Regions from separate parts of the Azospirillum sp. TSH58 genome, predicted to be linked through region 2. Evidence: predicted binding sites of a transcription regulator. Region 2 holds the regulator's gene; each other region holds the start of a gene.
What was found. Region 2 encodes PhoB, which activates phosphate uptake and scavenging genes when phosphate is short. Its sites were predicted from a motif close to TNTCATAAAACTGTCA; they were not measured.

Region 1 (7,076 bases), on a different replicon from region 2:
ATCCCACCTCACGGCCGGCGCCCGCTCCCATGGAGCGGACGGGTCGGCAAAACCGCCAGTATCGCCGCGACGCAGGCGTCGACGTCGCGGCCCGCCGTATCGACGACGGCGTCCGCCTCGTCCCAAGGCTCGTAGGTCCGGCCCACCACCGCCGCCCAGGAGGGCGGACGGTGCCCGGCGATGTCGCTGTGACGGGTTTCGACCCGGTGCCGGTGCTCGGCCGGGTCCGAGCACACGATCTCCACCTCGACCAACGGCACGCCGGCCCGAAGCGCCGTGGCGCGCCATGCCTCGCGCGTGACCCGGATAGGATTGACCGAATCCGCGACGACGGTGGCGCCAAGCCCGAGATTGTCGCCGGCCAGGGCGTAGGCGACCAGATAGCCTTGTGGGCCGACCGGGTCGTCGGCGCCGCCGGCTGCGCGAATCGCCTGTTCGATCGTGTCGATCCGCAGATGAAACGCGCCAAGCCGTCGCGCCAACGCACGGCCAATCGTCGTCTTGCCGGTTCCAGGTAGCCCGCCGAAGACGATCAGCATGCGCCACACTCCTCATGGCTGGGCCTCACGGCCGGTCTCCATGGCCGAGGTTGCGTCCCGTTCAACGCCCGTCACGCGGTCGCGCCGAACTCCTCGGGAGTCAGCACCAGCACCCCGTCCTCGTCGGCGAAGACCAGATCGCCGGGATTGATCCGGATGCCGGCCAGCGTCACCGGCAGGTCCCTCTGCCCCTCGCCGTTGCGGACGGTCTTGCGCGGGATCGCCGCCAGCGCCTTGATGCCCAGGTCCAGCGTGGCGAGCACCGCGGCGTCGCGGACGCAGCCGTGGATGACCACGCCCTCCCAGCCGTTCTTCACCGCGTCCTTGGCGATCAGGTCGCCCATCAGGGCCGCGCGCACGCCGCCGCCGCCGTCGACCACCAGCACCTTGCCTTGCCCCGGCGTGCCCAGCGTCTCCTTGACGCGGGAATTGTCCTCGAAGCACTTCACGGTCACCGCGGCGCCGCTGAATTTGCGACGTTGGCCGAAATCGTGGAAGACGGGGTCGGCGACGCGGGCAGTCTTCTCGAACCGGTCGTAGAGGTCGCAGGTGCTGTCGAAGTCGGTCATGCGCTTTCGCTCCCCTTCTTTGGCTTTGGTGGCCTTGGCTTTGGTGGCAGGATACCCCCAATTCAGGGATGGTCAATCCTCCGGGGCGGCGATGGCCCCCGTGCTGGTGCGCTCAAGGATGGCGCTGCGGCGGAAGCGGTACAGTTCGGCGGGGCGCCCGCCGGTCTGGCTCTCATACTGGCCGGTCGGCTCCACCAGTCCGCCGGAGATCATCAGGCGCCGGAAATTCTGCTTGTGCAGCCGCTCGCCGGACAGCGCCTCAACCACCTGCTGAAGCTGGTGCAGGGTGAAGGTCGGGGGCAGCAGCTCGAACACGATGGGGCGGTATTTCAGCTTGCCGCGCAGCCGCTCCAGCGCCGTCGCCAGGACGCGGCGGCCGTCGCGCGCCATCGGGCGGCCCAGCGCGCGGGGCATCTCCAGCCGCACCGTCCGCTCCTCCACCCCCGCGCGGCGGGCCAGATCGTGGTCGCGGAACGCCTCCACGACCAGCCCGGCCTCGTAGAGCAACTCGTAGCGCTCCAGCACCCGTTCGGAATCCCACTCCCCGCCGTCCAGGGCGAAGGCCATGCGGGCGCGCTCGCCGCGGCGGGCGCGGGCGGGGTCGTCCGGCGCCGCGGCGATCCAGCGGGCCAGCGCCGGGCGGATCACCGAATCGAGCAGCGCCGGCGGCGATTCGCGCCAGTCCTCCCAGGGAAAGAACTCGTACAGGCCGCGCCACTCCGCCCCGTCGATGCGCAGCGGCGCCTCGCGCAGCAGCGCCAGATAGCCGACCACCAGGGAGCGCGGGCCGCCGAACAGCTCGTGCGGGTCGCGGTAGCGGTCGCCGAAGCTGTAGAGCTGCTCCACATAACGCAGGGTCAGCCCGGCCGCGTCCTCCGCCACCGCCCGCAGGCCGTCCTGAAGGGTGCGGAAGCGTTCGGGATCGAAGGGCGCGCCCGGCAGGGCGTCGCGGTGGGGCGGCGGCTCGTCGCCGCGGCGGTGCGATTCGGGGATCTCGAAACCGCTGCGCACGGTCACCACGCGCGGCTCGGCGCCGTTCGCCGAGGAAACCCTCACCGAAACGATGGCCGCCGTTAACCCGATCTGTGTTTCCAGGCCGATCCGTGTTTCCAGGCCGATCTGTCTTTCCCCTGCCACGCGCCACCCGCCTCCCCCTGCCGATCCGTGGGCGGCAGGATAAGCGGCCCGCCGCGCCAAATCACCGGTCTTTCCGCCGGGCACCCCCGTGAAATCTCGCCGCAAGCCGGCCCGGCATGACACTTTTGTGACTCCCCACGGGCGCCGGGGATGTTACACCAGCCGCGACGCTGAGGCTCGCGCGCGTCCGTGCGGGGTCCCCAGCACTGCAGGCCGGCGTAAGTTGGAGAACCACGCATGCTGAATTTGTTCCGGGCCCTGATGCCGCGCGAAGAACGGTTTTTCGACCTGTTCGCCGACCACGCCCGGACCGTCGCAACGGGCGCCGAGGCGCTGCGGGCGATGATGGCCAGCGGCCAGGACCTGGAGGAGCGGTTCCAAACCATCCGCCGGGTCGAGAGCGAGGCCGACGCCATCGAGAAGGACATCCAACTCGCCGTCCACCGCACCTTCATCGTGCCCTTCGACCGTTCGGACATCCAGGAACTCGGCAAGCGGATGGACGACGTGCTCAACCTCATCGAGGAGACCGCGCGTCACCTCGTGGAGGCGGGCTTCAACGACTACACGCCGGAAATGCACGCCCAGGCCGACGCCATCGTGCGCTGCACCGCCCGGCTGAGCGCGGGCATCCCCCTGCTCCGCGACATCCCCAAACACGTCGAGCAACTCCACGCGATGACCGCCGAGGTGTCGCGGATCGAGAGCGAAGGCGACCGGCTCCTGCGCGAGGCCAATCACCGGCTGCGCGACGAGAGCGGCGGGCTCGACGCCCCCATCACCCATCGCCACGCCCTTCAACGCGAGATCATCGAGCTGCTGGAACGCGTGCTCGATGCCTGCGAGGACGTGGCCGACACCATCGACGGCATCATCGTCGAACAGGTCTGATCCCATGGAAGCCGCTACCCTCGCCCTGCCCATCCTCATCGGGCTGATCGGCGTCGCCCTCCTCTTCGATTTCCTCAACGGGCTGCACGACGCGGCCAACTCCATCGCGACGGTCGTCTCCACCCGCGTGCTGTCGCCGCGGACCGCCGTCGCGATGGCCGCCTTCTTCAACTTCATCGCCTTCCTGTTCTTCGGGCTGCATGTGGCGACCACCATCGGCACCGGCATCGTCGGGGCGGGGGTGGTGGACCCGCACGTCATCTTCGGCGCGCTGATGGGCGCCATCGTCTGGAACGTCTTCACCTGGTGGCTGGGCATTCCCTCCAGCTCCTCCCACGCGCTGATCGGCGGCCTCGTCGGGGCCGGCGTGGCGAAGGCCGGGCTGGACGCCGTGGTGGTGTCCGGCCTGGCGAAGACCGCCGCGGCCATCGTCGTCTCGCCGGTGGTCGGCTTCCTGCTGGCCAGCGTGATGATCGTGGCGGTGTCCTGGTTGTTCCGGCGCTCCACGCCCTTCGCGGTCGACCGGCTGTTCCGCCACATCCAGATCGGCTCCGCCGCGCTCTACAGCCTGGGCCACGGCGGCAACGACGCGCAGAAGACCATGGGCATCATCGCCGTCCTGCTCTATTCCCAGGGCCTGTTGGGGGAAACCTTCCACGTGCCCTTCTGGGTGGTGATCACCTGTCAGGCCGCGATGGGGCTGGGCACGCTGTTCGGCGGCTGGCGCATCGTCAAGACCATGGGGTCGAAGCTGACCGACCTGAAGCCGGTCCAGGGCTCCTGCGCGGAGACGGGCGGCGCCATCACGCTGTTCGTCGCGACGTGGCTCGGCGTGCCGGTCAGCACAACCCACACCATCACCGGGGCGATCATCGGCGTCGGCGCCGCCCGCCGCACCAGCGCGGTGCGCTGGGGTCTGGCGCAGGGCATCGTCATGGCCTGGGTCATCACCCTGCCGGCGACCGCCATCGTCGGCGCGCTCTTCTACGAGCTGTCGCTGGCGCTGTGGTGACAGCGGCGGCGGCGGAGCGCGGCACGGCGGGCCGGAAAGGCCCGCCGCCGGGTTCCGGCCCGGCGACAGAACGCTGAACGCGAAAAGGGCGGCCCGAGGCCGCCCTTTTTCGTACCATCCGCACTGTATGTTGGAGCGGGCGAAGGGATTCGAACCCTCGACCCCAACCTTGGCAAGGTTGTGCTCTACCCCTGAGCTACGCCCGCGCCGCTCCAGCGGAGGAGCGCCCGTATACGCCCCGGCGACGGCCAAGGCAAGCCCATTTTTTCACGCGACACCAATCCGTGCGCCGCGGGCGCCCCGGCACGGCGTGAATGCAGGGCGGGACGGGCCGCCGCTTGCGGATTGCATGAGAAAGCATACCAACATATGTTAGGCTGCCTCGTTCAGAACAAAATTGCCAATCCGTTGTTTTGAATGTCTGCGCATTTGCACGTGTTTCCTCTAACATGCCGATGACGCTCCGCAGGGGGGCTTCGATGGCCGGAACGGACATGGATTTGGGCGGACCGCGACCGATGCCCATGGCGGCGCCTCGGGAGGTGTCAGGCCGGCCCATGCCGGTGCCCGACTCCGCGCCCGACTCCGCGCGCAACGCCGAATCGCAGGATGGCGCCGCCGCCCGGCGCAACGGCGCGGAACGCAAGGTCGTCACCGTCCTGTTCGCCGACATCGTCGAATCCTCCAGCATGGTGTCGGGCCGCGACCCGGAGGAGGCCGACCAGACCCTCCTCACCATCCTCCAGGTCCTGACCGACGCGGTGGAACGCTACGGCGGCACGGTGGCCCAGGTGCTGGGCGACGGCATCATGGCGGTGTTCGGCGCCCCCTCCGCGCTGGAGGACCACGCGTTGCGCGCCTGTCTCGCCGCGCAGGACATCGCCCGCTCGGCCATCGATTCCGACGAGTTCAAGATGCGGATCGGCATCAGCTCCGGCGAGGTGGTGGCCCAGATCATCGAGACGGGCGTCTGGACCGACTACCGCACGGTGGGCGAGACCGTGCATGTCGCCGCCAAGCTGCAGCAGCGGGCGCAGCCCAACAGCGTTCTGCTGAGCCGCGAGACGCTGGACCTCGTGCCCAAGGGCCTGACCGTCCGCCCGGCGGGGACGCTGCGCCTGTCCGCCACCGCGGAACCGGTGACCGCCTTCGCCCTGGAGGCGGCGCGGGCGATGCGGCGCACGGCGATGGACCTGCTGTCCGCCGAAGGCACTCTGTTCGTCGGGCGCAAACCGGAATTGGCGATGCTGACCGGCGCGCTGCGGCAGGCCGAGCGGGGCCGCGGCGTCTGCGCCGTCCTGATCGGCGAGGCCGGCATCGGCAAGTCCCGGCTGACCGGAGAGCTGATGCGCAGCCCGGAGGCCGCGGCCTTCACAACCACCATCTGGCCGCAGTTCCCGATCCGCCGCCTGGGCGACCCCGACGACCTGGAGGCGGCGGCCCGTTGCCTCGCCTTATCAGTGTGCGGAACGGCGGATGGCCCGGCATCGGATGGTCGGGCATCGGATGGCTTGGCGGTCGCGCGCCTGACCGCCGCCGCGGCGCGCAACGGCGGCGAGCTGGCCGGCGAGGCGATGCGGGAGCTGCTCGGCCAACCCTCCGTCCACCCGCTGTGGCAGGGCCTCGACCCGGCGCAGAAGGCCGACTTCAGCGTCGAAGGGCTGGTCGCGGCGATCCGCGAGCTGTCCGTGGAGCGCCCGCTGCTGATCCTCGTCGAGGACGCGCACTGGACGCGCGGATTGACCAACCGGCTGCTGGACGCCCTGGCCGAAGGGGTGGAGGACGCCCGCGTCTTCGTTCTGGTCACCTCGCGGCCGGACACGCCGGGCGGCTGGACCGTGCCGGACGCCGCCCACGCCATCGCGCTCGAACCGCTGGAGCCGCTGCAGGCCGACGAGTTCCTGGACCATTGGCTGGGTCACAGCCCGTCGCTGGCCGACCTGAAGGCGCGCGTCGCGACGCAAAGCCAGGGCGTGCCGCTCTATCTGGAGGAATCGCTGCGCACCCTGGAGACCACCGGGGTCATCGTCGGCAGTCCGGGCCGCTACAGCCTGGGCAAGACCGACGCCCGGATGGCCCTTCCGGCCACGGTGCACGGCCTGCTCGCCTCGCGGATCGACGCGCTGGAGCCCGGACCGCGGCGGGTGCTGATGCACGCGGCGGTGATCGGCACCTCGGTCGATCTCGGCCTGCTGCGCGCGGTGTCGCCGATCCCCGCCGCCGACCTGCCGGCCGCCCTGGCCCGGCTGGAGCAGAGCGGCTTCTTCGCGCGCTCCCGCCTGCTGCCGAACCTGGAGCTGACCTTCCGCCACGCGCTGGTCCAGGAGGTCGCCTACGCCACCCTGACCAAGCGGGAGCGCCAGCCGCTGCACGGGCGGGTCCTGCACGCCCTGCGGCGGCGGTCCGACCGCAACCTGCCCAACCGGGCGGAGCTGATCGCCCATCACGCCTTCTACGCCGAGGATTGGCCGCTCGCCTGCGCCTACGGCCGCCGGGCCGGGCGGCGGGCGGAGATGCGCTGCAAGCATTTCGACGCCGGGCGCTTCTATGAGCAGGCGCTGAAGGCGCTGGACCATCTGCCGGACACCCGCCGCAACACCCAGCGGCGGATCGACCTGTGGATCGGCATTCCCCTCGTCCTGCTGCCGCAGGGGCGCCAGCTGGCCGGCGACCCGCTGGAAGAGGCGCGGGACATGGCGCTGGGCATCGACGACCGCATCCGCTACGCCCGCGCGACCTCGCTCAAGGCGTCCTTCCAGTGGGTCTATGGCGTGCTCGACGGGGCGATCGCGCTCAGCCGCAGCGCGCTCGACCATCTGGGCAACCAGGGGACGATGGAGCTGCGCATCCAGGGGCTGATGCGGCTGGGCGGCATGCTCGTGGACAAGGGCCATTTCCCGGAAGCCCAGGAGAAGCTGGAGCAGGCGC
Region 2 (7,076 bases):
TGATGGACGAGCCCTGCTCGGCGCTCGACCCCATCGCGACGGCCCACATCGAGGAGCTGATCGACGAGCTGCGCGAGAACTACACGATCGTCATCGTCACCCACAACATGCAGCAGGCGGCCCGCGTCTCCCAGAAGACCGCCTTCTTCCACCTGGGCGACATGGTGGAGTGCGACGACACCGAGGAAATCTTCACCAACCCGCGGGACGAGCGCACCCAGGGCTACATCACCGGCCGCTACGGCTGATCGCCGGCGTCTGATCCCCGGCATCTGACCCTCGGCATCGCCGCTCCTCCTCCATCAGCGAAGGACGTGAAGCATGAGCACCGAACACATCGTGCGCTCCTTCGCGCACGAACTTGAGCGCCTGTCCAACCTGATCACCCAGATGGGCGGCGTCGCCGAAGCGCAGGTGGACGCCGCCGTGAAGGCGGTGGCCCGCCGCGACGTCGCGCTGGCCGCCCAGGTCATGCAGGCGGACCGGCGCATCGACGCCTACGAGCGCGACATCGACGCCGAGGCCGTGCGCCTGCTCGCCCTGCGCCAGCCGCTGGCCCAGGACCTGCGCGAGATCGTGTCGGCGCTGAAGATCGCGTCGGACCTGGAGCGGATCGGCGACTACGCCTCCAACATCGCCAAGCGCTCGCTGGCGCTGGCCCAGGTGCCGGTGGTGCGCCCGGCGGTGGCCATCCCGCGCATGGGGCGGCTGGTCGAGTCGATCATGAAGGACGTGCTGGACGCCTACATCGAGCGCGACGTCCAGCGCGCCATCGCCGCCTGGGAGCGCGACGAGGAGCTGGATGACCTCTACACCAGCCTGTTCCGCGAGGTCCTGACCTACATGATGGAGGACCCGCGCAACATCACGCCCTGCACCCACCTGCTGTTCATGGCGAAGAACCTGGAGCGGATCGGCGACCACGCCACCAACATCGCCGAGACCATCCATTATCTGGTGGTCGGGACGACGCTGCGCGCCGCGCGTCCGAAGAACGACGGCAGCAGCTTCGCCGTGGTCGAGCCGGACGGTTCGGTCATGGATGCGGCCACGGAGGCTGTGGAACGGGGATTGCCGCGGGACGGCGGCCCGGATAACGATGGAGCGGGACATGCCGCGTGACGGCGAGACGCGCAGTGGGAGCGGGACAAGCATGAATTCGGCGCTGAAGCCGCTCGTCCTCATCGTCGAGGACGAAGCCGACATCGTGACGCTGCTGAAGTACAATCTGGAGAAGGAAGGCTTCCGCGTGAACGCCGCCACCGACGGCGAGGAAGCCCTTCTGCTGGCCGGCGAGCAGACGCCGAACATCGTCCTGCTCGACTGGATGCTGCCGCTGATGTCGGGGCTGGAGGTCTGCCGCCAGATGCGCCGCAACAGCAAGATGCGCGACATCCCGATCATCATGCTGACCGCCCGCGGCGAGGAGGCGGACCGCGTGCGCGGCCTGAATTCCGGTGCCGACGACTACATCACCAAGCCCTTCTCCCCGACCGAGCTGGTCGCCCGCATGCGCGCCGTCCTGCGCCGCTCGGCCCCCGGCATGACCGACGAGACGCTGCAGTTCGCCGACGTGACCATGGATCTGGCCGCCCACCGGGTGCGCCGGAACGGCCGTGACGTGCATCTGGGGCCGACCGAATTCCGCCTGCTGCGCCATTTCATGCAGCATCCCGGCCGCGTCTTCTCGCGCGAGCAGCTTCTCGACGTGGTGTGGGGCCACGACGTCTATGTCGAGCCGCGCACCGTGGACGTGCACATCCGCCGCCTGCGCAAGGCGATGAACGAGGAGACGGAGATGGACCTGATCCGCACCGTCCGTTCAGCGGGCTACGCGCTGGACAGCAAGTCCATCTGACCGTTTTCCGGCGGAAATCGGCGCAAACCGTGCCCCCACCCTAACCCTCCCCCGCTGCGCAGGGGAGGGGACTGCCGCCGTTTCGCGCCCATCTCCCTCCCCTGCGCAGCGGGGGAGGGCCGGGGTGGGGGCCCACGTGCCGGAGCTGTTCACCCCTCCAGCAGCCCCACCGCCTCCCGCAGTATGTCCACCTTCGGGCCGAAGCGCTTCGCCCGGTCGCTGTCTTCGATGAAGCCGATCATCACGCGCAGGGCGTGCGCCACCCGCGGGGCGAGATCGGGGTGCGCCGTCACGTGCTGCGCCAGATGGGCCAGCGCGTCCCGGTAGGGGTGGCCTTCGAAACCCTCCGCGGCGATCGCCTCGAAGCGGTTCGCGTATTCGATCACCAGGCTGTGGTCGTCGGTCATCGCGCTCACACGAACAGGATCGCGCCGGTCTTCGGCGCGTCGTTCAGGAAGGTGACGACTCCGCCGGTCTTCACCGGCACGTCGGGGCGCATCGGCACCCCGGCGGGCAGGCCGAGCGCGCGCAGCCCCATCTCGCAGGCCATGACCGTGACCTTGAGCATCACGCAGGCCTCCAGAAGCTCTTCGAACCCGGCCAATCCGTTGGCGGTGAAAAAGGCGTCGCGCTCCGCCGGAGAACCGCCGTCGTCGGCGGGGTCCAGCCGGTGCCAGCCCGGCGCGCCGTCCGCGTCTGCGGCGAGCAGCGTGTTCAGCGCCCGGCCGGTAAAGAACAGGGTGACCTTGCGGTTGGTCGCCGCCGCCGCGCTGGCCATCACCAGGGCGTAGTGAACCCGGTCGAAGCCGCCCGCGAACAGGACGATGGACAGGGACTCGGGACCTTCCATGGTTCAGGGCTCTCCGAGGCGCCGCTCAATGGGCGGACAGGTCGTGGATGGTCGGGTGGGCGCCGCACAGCGGGCAGTCCGGGTCGCGCCGCACCGTGATGCGCTGGAACGAGGCGTGCAGCGTGTCCAGCATCATCAGGCTGCCCGATAGGCCCTCGCCGATGCCCATGATCTCCTTCAGCACCTCGGTCGTCTGGAGCGAACCGACGAAGCCGGCCAGCGCCCCCAGCACGCCGCCCTCGGAGCAGGACGGCACCAGACCGCGCGGCGGCGGTTCCGGGAACAGGCAGCGGTAGCAGGGGTGCGGGTCGCCGAGATGGGCCTTGAAGGTGGACACCTGCCCGTCGAAGCGCAGGATCGCCGCCGACACCAGCGTCTTCTTCGCGAAGTAGCAGGCGTCGTTCAGCAGGAAACGCGTGGCGAAATTGTCCGACCCGTCGGCGACGATGTCGTAGCGCCCGATCAGGTCCAGCGCGTTGTCCCGGGTCAGCCGCGCCTTGTGCACCTCCACCGCCACGTCGGGGTTCAGCGCGCGGATGCGGGCGGCGGCGCTCTCCACCTTCGGGACGCCGAGCGACGATTCGTCGTGGATCACCTGCCGCTGCAGGTTGGACAGGTCCACCGTGTCGTCGTCGATGACGCCGATCGTGCCCACCCCCGCCGCGGCGAGGTAGAGCAGCAGCGGCGCGCCCAGCCCGCCGGCCCCGACGACCAGGACGCGGGCGCGCAGAAGCGCCTCCTGCCCGACGCCGCCGACCTCCGGCAGGATGATGTGGCGGGAATAGCGGTGAAGCTGGGTGTCGGTGAAATCCATGATCCGCAGAATAGCGCGGAACGCCCCGTGCCGCGCAAGTCCCCTCGCTCAGGACCTCGCCGCGGCGGGCGGCGTCAGGCGAGCAGGCTCATCTTGTAGGGGGTGGTCTTCGCCTTGCTGGACGACTTGTTCGCGTCCTCCGCCGCCCACTGCTTCAGCCGGGCCTCGCGCTCCCGCATGATCTTGTCGAACGGGCGTTCCTCGGTCGATTCGGGCGCCTTGGCGACCTTCTGGATGAAGTTCAGCTGGTAGGGGATCTCGCCGATCACGTTCTTCGGCGGGACGATCACCAGCTCGTACTGGCCGGGCTCGATCTTGAAGCTGGGCTTCTTCAGCATGTCCTCGCCCGACTTCGTCGGGTCCATCGTGTCGCCGGAGGCCACGACCTTGCCCTCCTTGCTCATGACGGCCCAGCGCGTGTAGGGCAGGGACATGTTGCCGACGAACTCGCCGCCCTGGGCGACGGTCAGCGAATGCTTCTGGACGCCGCTGTCGTTGCCGACGACGGCGCGGGCGATGCCCTTCATCTGGGCGCCGTTCCCCACCATCATGACGCTCTGGCGTTCGGTGATGTCCAGCGTGTACTCGCGCTCGTTCACCCCGCGCACGGCCTGGGAGATGACCGCGGTGTAGGTGCCGGGGCCGAGCTTCGCGCTGGTCTGCGCCGCCTCGTTCTTCGCCTTCGCCTCGGCGACGACCTTGTTGTTCTGGTCGACGATCTTGATGTTGGTGTTGATGTCGGCGATCTTGAAATTGAATTCGCCGGTCTTCGACACCGTGAACTGGCGGTAGTCGGTGGACGCGAGGTTGGAGTCCAATTCGTTGGTGATGCCGCGGAACTGGAACCAGTTCATCGTCGAGGCATTCGGAATCGCGACGCCCATGGTGGCCTCCCCCGCTGGTCCTGTGCCGTCAGCTCCGCATCGTCGGGCGGCCGCGCCGCAAGCCGGGCCGTCGCCTGAAACGGCGGAGCCGCGCCGGCTGAAACTCCCGGCGCCGACAGGTTAGATTACTAAAATCCAATCTTTTTGTCAAAGCGCCGACCGGTGCGATCGTCGCGCAAAAAGACCGGACGGATCCCACTCTACAGCAGGATGCGCGACGGCGCAATATTCGCCGCCCGGTTGCGCAAGAAAGTGCGCCGGACATCCCTCTCCCACACCCGTGACGAATGTGGGAGAGGGGAGGCCGGTTTACTCCAGCCCTTCGAACAGAGCGGTGGAGAGATAGCGCTCGGCGAAGGACGGCAGGATCACGACGATCAGCTTGCCCTCGTTCTCCGGACGGGAGCCGATCTCCAGCGCCGCGGCCAGCGCGGCACCCGAGGAGATGCCGACCGGGATGCCTTCCAGCTTCGCCACCTTGCGGGCCGTCTCGAAGGCGCGCTGGTTGGAGATGCGGACGACCTCGTCGATCAGGTCCTTCTTCAGGACGTCCGGCACGAAACCGGCGCCGATGCCCTGGATCTTGTGCGGGCCGGGCATGCCGCCGGACAGGACGGGGCTGTCCTCCGGCTCCACCGCGATGGTGCGGAAGCCGGGCTTGCGGGCCTTCAGGACCTCCGACACGCCGGTCAGCGTGCCGCCGGTGCCGACGCCGGAGATCAGGAAGTCGGCCTTGCCGTCGGTGTCCTTCCAGATCTCCTCCGCCGTGGTGTTGCGGTGGATCTCCGGGTTGGCAGCGTTCTTGAACTGCTGGAGCATGTAGGCGTTCGGATCGGTGGCGACGATCTCGTCGGCCCGGCGGATGGCGCCCTTCATGCCTTCCGCGGCCGGCGTCAGCACCAGTTCGGCGCCCAGCAGCTTCAGCATCTTGCGGCGCTCGACCGACATGCTTTCCGGCATGGTCAGGATCAGGCGGTAGCCCTTGGCGGCGGCGACGAAGGCCAGCGCGATGCCGGTGTTGCCCGACGTCGGCTCGACCAGGGTGGTGCGGCCCGGTTCGATGGTGCCGGCGCGTTCCGCGGCGTCGATCATCGCGAAGCCGATGCGGTCCTTCACGCTGGCCAGCGGGTTGAAGAACTCCAGCTTGCCGACGATCTGGGCCTTGGCGCCGGCGTCATCGGCCAGCCGCTGGACGCGCACCAGCGGCGTGGCGCCGACGGTGTCGAGAATGCTGTCGTAGATCTTACCGCGAAACTCGGAACCCGGCATTTTTCACTCCTCCGGTATGTGGTATTTTCCCACTTTCTACAGCATGTGTAGAATTTAACCGTTTTCCGGGTGGGATCAAATCGTAAAATCGATGCGGTCTTCGGTCTCGCTCTCCACGCCGGCGGTGCGGGCGCGCAGGCAGAGATCCTCGATGGTGATGTCGTCGAGCTTCTTCATGCATTCCTCCTGAAGCTCGTTCCACAGCGGGCGGACCACCTTGTGCCCCAGGATGGAGCCGGCCGGCTCCTCGATGGGGTCGGTCGCGGTCTCCATGGAGCGGACGACCTTCACGATCTCGCCCAGCGTGATCCGCCGGCGCTCGCGGGCCAGCCGGTAGCCGCCGCGCGGCCCGCGCACGCCGGCAAGGACGCCGTCGCGGACGAGCTGCTGAAGGACCTGCTCCAGATAGCGCTTGGGGATGCCCTGGCGGCGGGTGATCTCGCCGGACTGCACGGGTTCGGTGCCGGCGTTGTAGGCGATGTCCAGCACCGCCTCGATCGCGAACATCAGCTTCTTGGAAATGCGGAGCATCAGTGCGACTCCTGCGCGGGGGAGGACGTGGCGAACTGGCCGGTGGAGCCGAAGCCCCCGGTGCCGCGGGCGCTGTCGGGCAGGGCGGCCGACTCGGCCCAGGCGGCGCGCTCGTAGCGGGCGATCACCAGCTGGGCGATGCGCTGCCCGCGCTCCACCGTGAAGGGCTGGTCGCCGTGGTTGATCAGGATCACCCCGACCTCGCCGCGGTAATCGGCGTCGATGGTGCCCGGGCTGTTCAGCACCGTGACCCCGTGCTTCAGCGCCAGGCCGGAGCGCGGCCGCACCTGCGCCTCGTACCCGTCGGGCAGGGCGAAGGCGACGCCCGTGGGGATCAGCGCGCGGCGGCCCGGCTCCAGGACGACCGGCTCGGCCAGCGCGGCCAGCAGGTCCATGCCCGCCGCGTGTTCCGTCGCGTAGGCCGGCAGGTCCAGCCCCGCGGCGTGGGCGAGCCGGACGATGGGAACGGGAATGGCGGATGCCGTTGCGCTCACGGAATGGTCTCCTGGGGGGCGGGGGTGGGGGGCGGGTTGAAATGCCGGGCGATGGCCTCGGCCAGGCGGGCGGCCACGGCGTCCTTGCCCATGGTGGGCCAGTCCTCCGTGCCGTCGGCGCGGATCAGATGGACGGTGTTGTCGGCCCCGCCGAAGGTCGTGGTGCCAGGCGACACGTCGTTGGCGACGATCCAGTCGCAGCCCTTGCGCGCGCGCTTGGCGGTCGCGTAGTCCACCACGTTGCCGGTCTCCGCGGCGAAGCCGACGACCAGCGCCGGGCGGCGCGGTCCGGGCTGGGACAGGGTCGCCAGGATGTCGGGATTCTCGGTCAGGGTCAGGCTCGGCGGGCCGCCGCCGTCCTTCTTCAGCTTGCGGT
Region 3 (7,076 bases), on a different replicon from region 2:
GCCCTTGCGGTTCAGTGCCTTGGCCAGCGCGTCCAGCCTCCGCTGCACCGTCTCGCCGGCCGGCACGCTGAAATCGTCCGGCAGGGTCAGCACCAGCCGCTCCCCCGACACCTTCAGCGCCGTGCGCTGCAGCAGCGCGGTGGCCCCGCCGGTCAGCGTGTGGGCCAGCCGCAGCGCCAGCCCCAGAACCAGCGCCTTGCGCGCCTGGGCGTCGCTGAGCAGCGCCCGCGGCCCCGCGGTGACCGCGTTGGGGGTGCCCGGCCCGTCGATGGACCCGGCGTAGCGGGCGTAGACGGCCAGCGCCAGGAAGGCCCGCTCGTCATGGTCGATGCCGGGGAAGGGATAGCGCAGGATGCGCAGGCAGGCGTGCTCCGCCCGGTAGTCGGGATGCTCGGCCCAGCCGACGTCGCTCAGCAGGCAGGAGGCCTGCCGCAGCCGCAGCGCCGCGTCGTCCTCCCCGGCGAAGAGGTTGCCGGTCCAGGACACCAGCAGGGCCGGGTCTCCGATGCGGACGAAGCGCTGCGCCCAGTCCTCCGCCGCGGCGATCAGCGGGTCCTGCCGCTGCGTTTCCGGGTCGAGCAGCGCGTACAGGTGCCCTTCCCGCAGCCCGAAGGCCGAGAACACCACGCTGGAGGGCTGGACCATCCGCAGCAGCCGCTCGAACACCAGCGCCGCGTAGGGCAGCGTGTCGACCCGGCGGCGCGAGCCGGACATCTTCTCCAGCGAGGACCGGCTCTGCTTGGCGATCAGCCCGGCGAAGTCGCGCGCCTCGGCGAAGGGCACGGTGTAGTGGTGGATGATGTGCAGCGGGTGCTTCACATGCTCCATGTGCAGCTTGGCCAGGGCCCGCCAGCCGCCGCCCACCGGGAAGAAGGGCTTGCCGCGCATCCGGGCCAGCCAGTCCAGCTTCTCCAGATGCTGGTCGATGGCGCGGACCAGCCCGTTCGGCTTGGCGGGGTTCAGCTCCATCAGGCGCAGCGGCCCCAGCGGCATCGTCAGATGCTCGCCGATCACGCCGCGCTCCAGCCGCACCAGTTCCAGGCTGCCGCCGCCGAGGTCGCCGACCAGCCCGTCGGCGGCGGGGGTGCCGGACAGCACGCCCATGGCGGACAGCCGCGCCTCCTCCTCGCCGCTTATGACGCTGACGTCGAGGCCGGTGCGGTCCTTGACCCGCTGGACGAAGGCCGGACCGTCCGTGGCGTCGCGCACCGCCGCCGTGGCGATGACGTCCAGCCGCCCGACGCGCATGCCGGCGGCCAGCAGGGCGAAGCGTTCCAGGGCCTCCAGGCCCTGGATCACGCCGTCCGGGTTCAGGCAACCGGTCTTCTCCACCCCGCGGCCGAGCCCGCACAGGACCTTTTCGTTGAAGACCGGAAGGGGCGACCGCTTCAGAGCGTCATAGACGACGAGCCGGATCGAGTTGGACCCGATGTCGATGACGGCGATCCGCTCGCCCTTTTCGACGACCTTGGTGGCGACCGTGTGTTCCTGCGCCGGCGTCATAAGCAACCGATGTCCTCAATCAAATGACCGTACGCAGCTTCAACCGCGGCGGCGTCTTTTTGCTGCTGAGCGCGCTGCCGCGGCCCGACAGGCTGGGGTTCGTCATGAAATAGTTATGGGCGCTGAACGCGTCCGGACCAGCCTCCACCCGATGATAGACGCCATCCGGGCCGAGTTTCCAGGTGTTCGCCTCGTCCTTCAGGTTGGCGACCATGATCTGGTCCAGCACCTGCTCGTGCACCGTCGGGTTCTCGATGGGCACCAGCGTCTCGATGCGGCGGTCCAGGTTGCGCGTCATCCAGTCGGCGGAGGAGATGTAGACCTTGGCCTGCGGGCTGGGCAGCGCGTGGCCGTTGGCGAAGCAGATGACCCGCCCATGCTCCAGGAAGCGCCCGACGATGCTGCGCACGCGGATGTTCTCCGACAGGCCCTTGACGCCGGGGCGCAGGCAGCAGATGCCGCGGATCACCATGTCGATCTGCACGCCCTTCTGCGACGCCTTGTAGAGCTGGTCGATGATCTCCGAATCGACCAGCGAGTTCAGCTTCACCCAGATGTGGGCGGGCTTGCCGGCGGCGGCGTTGGCGACCTCCGCGTCGATCAGCTGGCCCAGCTTCTGGCGCAGCGTGATCGGGGCGATGGCGATCTTCTCCAGCAGCTTCGGCGTGGCGTAGCCGGTCATGTAGTTGAACATCACCGCCGCGTCGTGGCAGAGCGCCGGGTCGCAGGTGAAGAAGGACAGGTCGGTGTAGACCTTCGCCGTGATCGGGTGGTAGTTGCCCGTCCCGAAATGGACGTAGCTGCGCAGCGCCTTGTTCTCGCGCCGCACCACCAGCGACACCTTGGCGTGCGTCTTCAGATCGACGAAGCCGTAGACGACCTGCGCGCCCGCGCGCTCCAGATCGCGCGCCCAGCGGATGTTGGCCTCCTCGTCGAAGCGGGCCTTCAGCTCGACCAGAGCGGTCACCGACTTGCCGGCCTCCGCCGCCTCGATCAGCGCGGCGACGATCGGGCTGTCCTTGCTGGTGCGGTACAGCGTCTGCTTTATGGCGACGACCTGCGGGTCGCGCGCCGCCTGCCGGATGAACTGCACCACCACGTCGAAGCTCTCGTACGGGTGGTGGACGACGATGTCCTTGTCGCGGATGGCCGCGAAGCAGTCGCCGCCGAAGTCGCGGATGCGCTCCGGGAAACGGGCGTTGAAGGGGCGGAAGACCAGATCGGGCCGCTCGTCGACGATGAGCTGGCGGGTGTCCGACAGGCCGATCAGCCCATCCAGGATGAACACGTCGTCGTTCGACACGCGCAGCTCGTGGCGCAGGAACTCGCGCAGGTCGGCGGCCATGCCGGCGTCGGTGGCCAGCCGGATGACGCTGCCGCGGCGGCGGCGCTTCAGCGCGCTTTCGAAGGTGCGGACCAGATCCTCCGCCTCCTCCTCGATCTCCATCTCGCTGTCGCGCAGGACGCGGAAGACGCCGTGGGCCTTCACCTGGAACGGCGGGAAGAGCCGGTCGATGAACAGCATCACCAGCTTTTCCAGCTGGATGAAGCGGATCTCCGACCCCGGCAGGCGGATGAAGCGGTCGAGCTGCGCCGGCAGCGGAACCAGCGCGTCAAGATGCCGCCCCTTCACCGGCTCGTGCAGTTGCAGCGCCAGCGAAAAACCCAGGTTGGGCAGGAAGGGGAACGGGTGCGCCGGGTCCACGGCGATGGGCGTCAGGATGGGGAAGATGTCGTCGAGGAACTTGGCCTCCAGCCAGTCCTTCTCCCCCTCGGTCAGGTCCTCGGCGCCGACCACCATGATGCCGGCCTCGCGCAGGTCCTGCTTCAGGCTGCGCCACATGGTCTGCTGCGCGTTCATCAGCTCGACGATGCGCTGGTTCACCGCGGTGAGCTGCTGGGCCGGGGTCAGGTTCTCGGCGCTGGGGGTCTTCACCCCCGCGGCCACCTGCCCCTTCAGGCCGGCGACGCGGACCATGTAGAATTCGTCGAGGTTGCTGGCCGAGATCGACAGGAACCTCAGCCGCTCCAGAAGCGGGTGGTTCGGGTTGGAGGCCTCATCCAGGACGCGCTGGTTGAAGGCCAGCCACGAGAGTTCGCGGTTGATGAAGCGCTCCGGCGCGTCCGCTTCGATGCAGGTCGCTTCCAGGTCCTGAAGTTCGGTCACAGCAGCCTCGGGCTTTTGCGTGATGGGTGGTGCCGCTACAGTCCGGGCGAACCGGACCGCCCGCCGCGGTCGACGGGCCAGGCAACCTACCCCAACTACGTTACGGTTTTGGGTCAGACAGCATAATACTGCCGTCACGATAATACCGCTGCGAAAACAGTCGCACCCCCGGCGCATCCCGCCGGAGCGCGATCCGGACAGGAAGGGACACCCCCGATGAAGACCCTGTATCTCATGCGCCACGGCAAGTCCGCGTGGGACGATCCCTCCCTGGACGACCACGACCGCCCGCTGGCGCCGCGGGGCCGGAAGGCGGCCCGGCTGGTCGGCCACGAGTTGAAGGAGCGCGGGGCGCGCATCGGGCTGGTGCTGTGCTCCACCGCCCGGCGCGCCGCGGACACCGCCGACCGGCTGCTGGAGGTGATGGACGCGCCGGACATCCCTGTGGAGCGCGAGCGCGGCCTCTACCTGTGCGGGGCGCGGGTCCTTCTGGAACGGCTGCACGACGCGCCCGAGTCCGTGTCGTCGCTGATGCTGGTCGCCCACAACCCGGACCTCCACGACCTCGCCCGCGAGCTGGCCGGCAGCGGCGACGAGCGGCACCGCGCGGCGCTGGCGGAGAAGTTCCCGACCGGCGCCTGCGCCGTTCTCCTGTTCGAAGCGGCCCGCTGGGCCGACCTGGACAGCGGGGCGGGACGGCTGGCCGATTTCATCCTGCCGCGGAAACTCTCTTAACGCCCCTTTGGCAAATGGGGTATTTCAACCCCGAACCGAGCAGGCCCGGAACCGAGCAGGAGTCGCCCCCGTGTCTTCCGCGCCCCAGAATGCCGCACCCGCCGCGGTGTCCGCCGTGCGCGAGGTGGAGATGAAGCTCCACCTCGACCCGCGCGATCTTTCCCGCGTCGTGGACCTGCCCGCCCTGAAGGACGCGGCGGAGGGCGCCCCGGCTGTCCGCGACCTGCGCACCGTCTATTACGACACGCCGGACCGCCGCCTGTTCCTGGGGGGCGTGGCCCTGCGGGTGCGGCAGGACGGCGACCGCTTCGTCCAGACGCTGAAGACCATCAACGCCGCCACCCCCGGCGATTCGGCCGCCGTGGCCATCCGCAAGAAGTGGGACTGGACGATCCCCACGGCCGCCCCCGACATGACGCCGCTCGACGCGGAAGGCGTGGCCGCCCTGGTGCCGGAGGACGCGCGCGCGGCGCTGGTGCCGCAGTTCACGACGGAGTTCCGGCGCACCACCCTGCTCGTCCGCCCGGACGCCCTGACCTCCATCGAGGTGGCGGTGGACGAGGGGCAGATCACCGCCGGCAACGCCTGCGCCCGCATCAGCGAGGTCGAGCTTGAGCTGAAGTCGGGCCGCATCGGGCGTCTGTTCGATCTCGCGCTGGCGCTCCAGCGCCGCGTGCCGGTGCGCATCGGGACGGAGAGCAAGGCGGAGATCGGCGACCGTCTCGTCACCGGGCGCCTGCCCGCCCCCGTCCTGCCGGAACCGCTGGGCCTCACCCCGGTCACCACGGTGGCCGAAGCCTTCCGCCACATCGTGCGGCACGGTCTGCGCCTGCTGCTCGCCAACGAAGCCTGCGCCCTGGCCGGCGGCGACGTGGAGGGGCTGCACCAGATGCGCGTCGCGCTGCGCCGCCTGCGCACCGCCATCCGGCTGTTCCGCCCCCTGGCCGGGGTGCCGGACGCCTGCCGCGCCGGGAACGACATCCGCTGGTTCTCCCGCCAGCTCGGCCCGGCGCGCGACTGGGACGTGCTGCTGTCCCATGGGATCGCGCCCTTCGCGGCGACGGAGAAGGCCCCCGCCGACGGAATCGCCGCGCTGACCGCCGCGGTGCGCGAGGCCCGGCGCGGACCGGCGCTGGCGGCCGTGGAGGCGATCCAGTCGCCGCGCTGCACCGGTCTGATCCTGGCGCTCGGCGCCTGGCTGGAGGACGGAGCGTGGCAGACCGGCGCCGCGCCTGAGGTCCGCGCCCAGCTCGACCGCCCGATGGCCGAACTGTCCGGCCCGTGGCTGGCTGGCCAGCACGCCAAGGCCTTGAAGGCGGGGGCGCTGAAGACGGGCCGCGACCTGGAGGGCGGCGACGCCGCGGCGCGCGACCGGCTGCGCCGCCGCCTGCGCAAGCTGCGCCACACGGCGGAGTTCTTCCGTGGCCTCTACGCTGAAACCGCAACGGTGCCCTTCATCGCCGCGCTCGACACCCTCCTGAGCGCGCTGGACGCGGAGCACGACGCCGCGGTGGCCGCCGGTCTTCTGCGCGGCCTTTCGGCGGACCGGCCGGAGCAGCGGTCTGCCGCCGACGCCACCGCCCGCTGGCTGGCCAAGCAGGCCGACAAGCGCCGCAAGGCGCTGCCGGGGCTGTGGAAGGCGTTCCGCGACGGGCCGGTGTTCTGGTGAGAGAGTGACGTTGCCCCCACCCTAACCCTCCCCCGCTAACGCAGGGGAGGGAACCATTCTCCCTCCCCTGCGAAGCGGGAGAGGGCCGGGGTGGGGGCAAGCCTCTCAACGACAAACGGCCTACAGCGTCCCCGCGTAGGCGCCGCCGTCCAGCAGGACGTTCTGCCCGGTCATGAAGCCGGCGTGGGCCGAACAGAGGAAGGCGCAGGCAGCGCCGAACTCCGCCGGGTCGCCGAACCGGCCCGAAGGATTGCCGGCGCGGCGGATGTCCATCTCCTCGTCCAGGCTGCGGTTGTTGGCCTTGGCCCCGCCCTCCATGGTGGCGCGCAGGCGGTCGGTCTCGAAGGGCCCCGGCAGCAGGTTGTTGATCGTCACGTTGTGGCGCACGGTCTGGCGCGACAGCCCGGCGACGAAGCCGGTCAGCCCCGCCCGCGCCCCGTTGGACAGGCCGAGGATCGGGATCGGCGCCTTCACCGCCGCCGAGGTGACGTTGACGATCCGTCCGAAGCGGCGGCCGATCATGCCGTCCACCGTCGCCTTGATGAGGAAGATCGGGGCCAGCATGTTGGCCTCGACGGCGCGGACCCAGTCGTCGCGCTCCCAGTCGCGGAAGTCGCCCGGCGGCGGGCCGCCCGCGTTGTTGACGAGGATGTCCGGCTCCGGACAGGCGGCAAGGGCCGCGGCGCGCCCCTCCTCCGTCGCGATGTCGCCGACGGCGGTGGTCACGGTGGCGCCGGTCTCCTTGCGGATCTCCTCGGCGGCGGCCTCCAGCAGGTCGCGGCCGCGCGCGGTGATGGTGACCTGCACCCCCTCGCGCGCCAGCGCCAGGGCGCAGGCCTTACCCAGTCCCTTGCTGGCTGCGCACACGATGGCGCGGCGTCCGGCGATTCCCAGATCCATCCTCGTCTCCTCCCTTCCCGGCCTCCAGACCGGCCAGCACCTCGCGGGCCAGCGGCACGGTCAGGGGACGGTGCGCGGCCAGCGAGGCGCGGTCAAGCGCCG

Region 1: the regulator PhoB is predicted to act here: its motif matches at 2,363-2,378, upstream of TSH58p_RS27375 (DUF47 domain-containing protein).
Region 3: the regulator PhoB is predicted to act here: its motif matches at 3,771-3,786, upstream of TSH58p_RS28555 (RNA degradosome polyphosphate kinase).

Annotation. Positions count from the first base shown of each region.
Region 1 covers NZ_CP022367.1:1,302,417-1,309,492, reverse strand. Annotated here, with positions in the region: gene TSH58p_RS27395 (hypothetical protein) at 1-1, shown strand, start outside; gene TSH58p_RS27390 (AAA family ATPase) at 9-539, opposite strand; gene rraA (ribonuclease E activity regulator RraA) at 611-1,108, opposite strand; gene TSH58p_RS27380 (hypothetical protein) at 1,181-2,245, opposite strand; gene TSH58p_RS27375 (DUF47 domain-containing protein) at 2,483-3,136, shown strand; gene TSH58p_RS27370 (inorganic phosphate transporter) at 3,141-4,148, shown strand; tRNA gene TSH58p_RS27365 (tRNA-Gly) at 4,280-4,354, opposite strand; gene TSH58p_RS27360 (adenylate/guanylate cyclase domain-containing protein) at 4,706-7,076, shown strand, end outside.
Region 2 covers NZ_CP022364.1:1,754,987-1,762,062, forward strand. Annotated here, with positions in the region: gene pstB (phosphate ABC transporter ATP-binding protein PstB) at 1-248, shown strand, start outside; gene phoU (phosphate signaling complex protein PhoU) at 322-1,122, shown strand; gene phoB (phosphate regulon transcriptional regulator PhoB) at 1,154-1,858, shown strand; gene TSH58p_RS11820 (hypothetical protein) at 2,008-2,265, opposite strand; gene TSH58p_RS11825 (DsrE family protein) at 2,271-2,708, opposite strand; gene TSH58p_RS11830 (molybdopterin-synthase adenylyltransferase MoeB) at 2,734-3,522, opposite strand; gene TSH58p_RS11835 (hypothetical protein) at 3,597-4,406, opposite strand; gene cysK (cysteine synthase A) at 4,716-5,675, opposite strand; gene TSH58p_RS11845 (Rrf2 family transcriptional regulator) at 5,751-6,206, opposite strand; gene dut (dUTP diphosphatase) at 6,206-6,700, opposite strand; gene coaBC (bifunctional phosphopantothenoylcysteine decarboxylase/phosphopantothenate--cysteine ligase CoaBC) at 6,697-7,076, opposite strand, start outside.
Region 3 covers NZ_CP022367.1:1,568,076-1,575,151, reverse strand. Annotated here, with positions in the region: gene TSH58p_RS28560 (Ppx/GppA family phosphatase) at 1-1,503, opposite strand, end outside; gene TSH58p_RS28555 (RNA degradosome polyphosphate kinase) at 1,523-3,670, opposite strand; gene TSH58p_RS28550 (histidine phosphatase family protein) at 3,887-4,405, shown strand; gene TSH58p_RS28545 (CYTH and CHAD domain-containing protein) at 4,476-6,074, shown strand; gene TSH58p_RS28540 (SDR family oxidoreductase) at 6,195-6,974, opposite strand; gene TSH58p_RS28535 (DnaA ATPase domain-containing protein) at 6,913-7,076, opposite strand, start outside.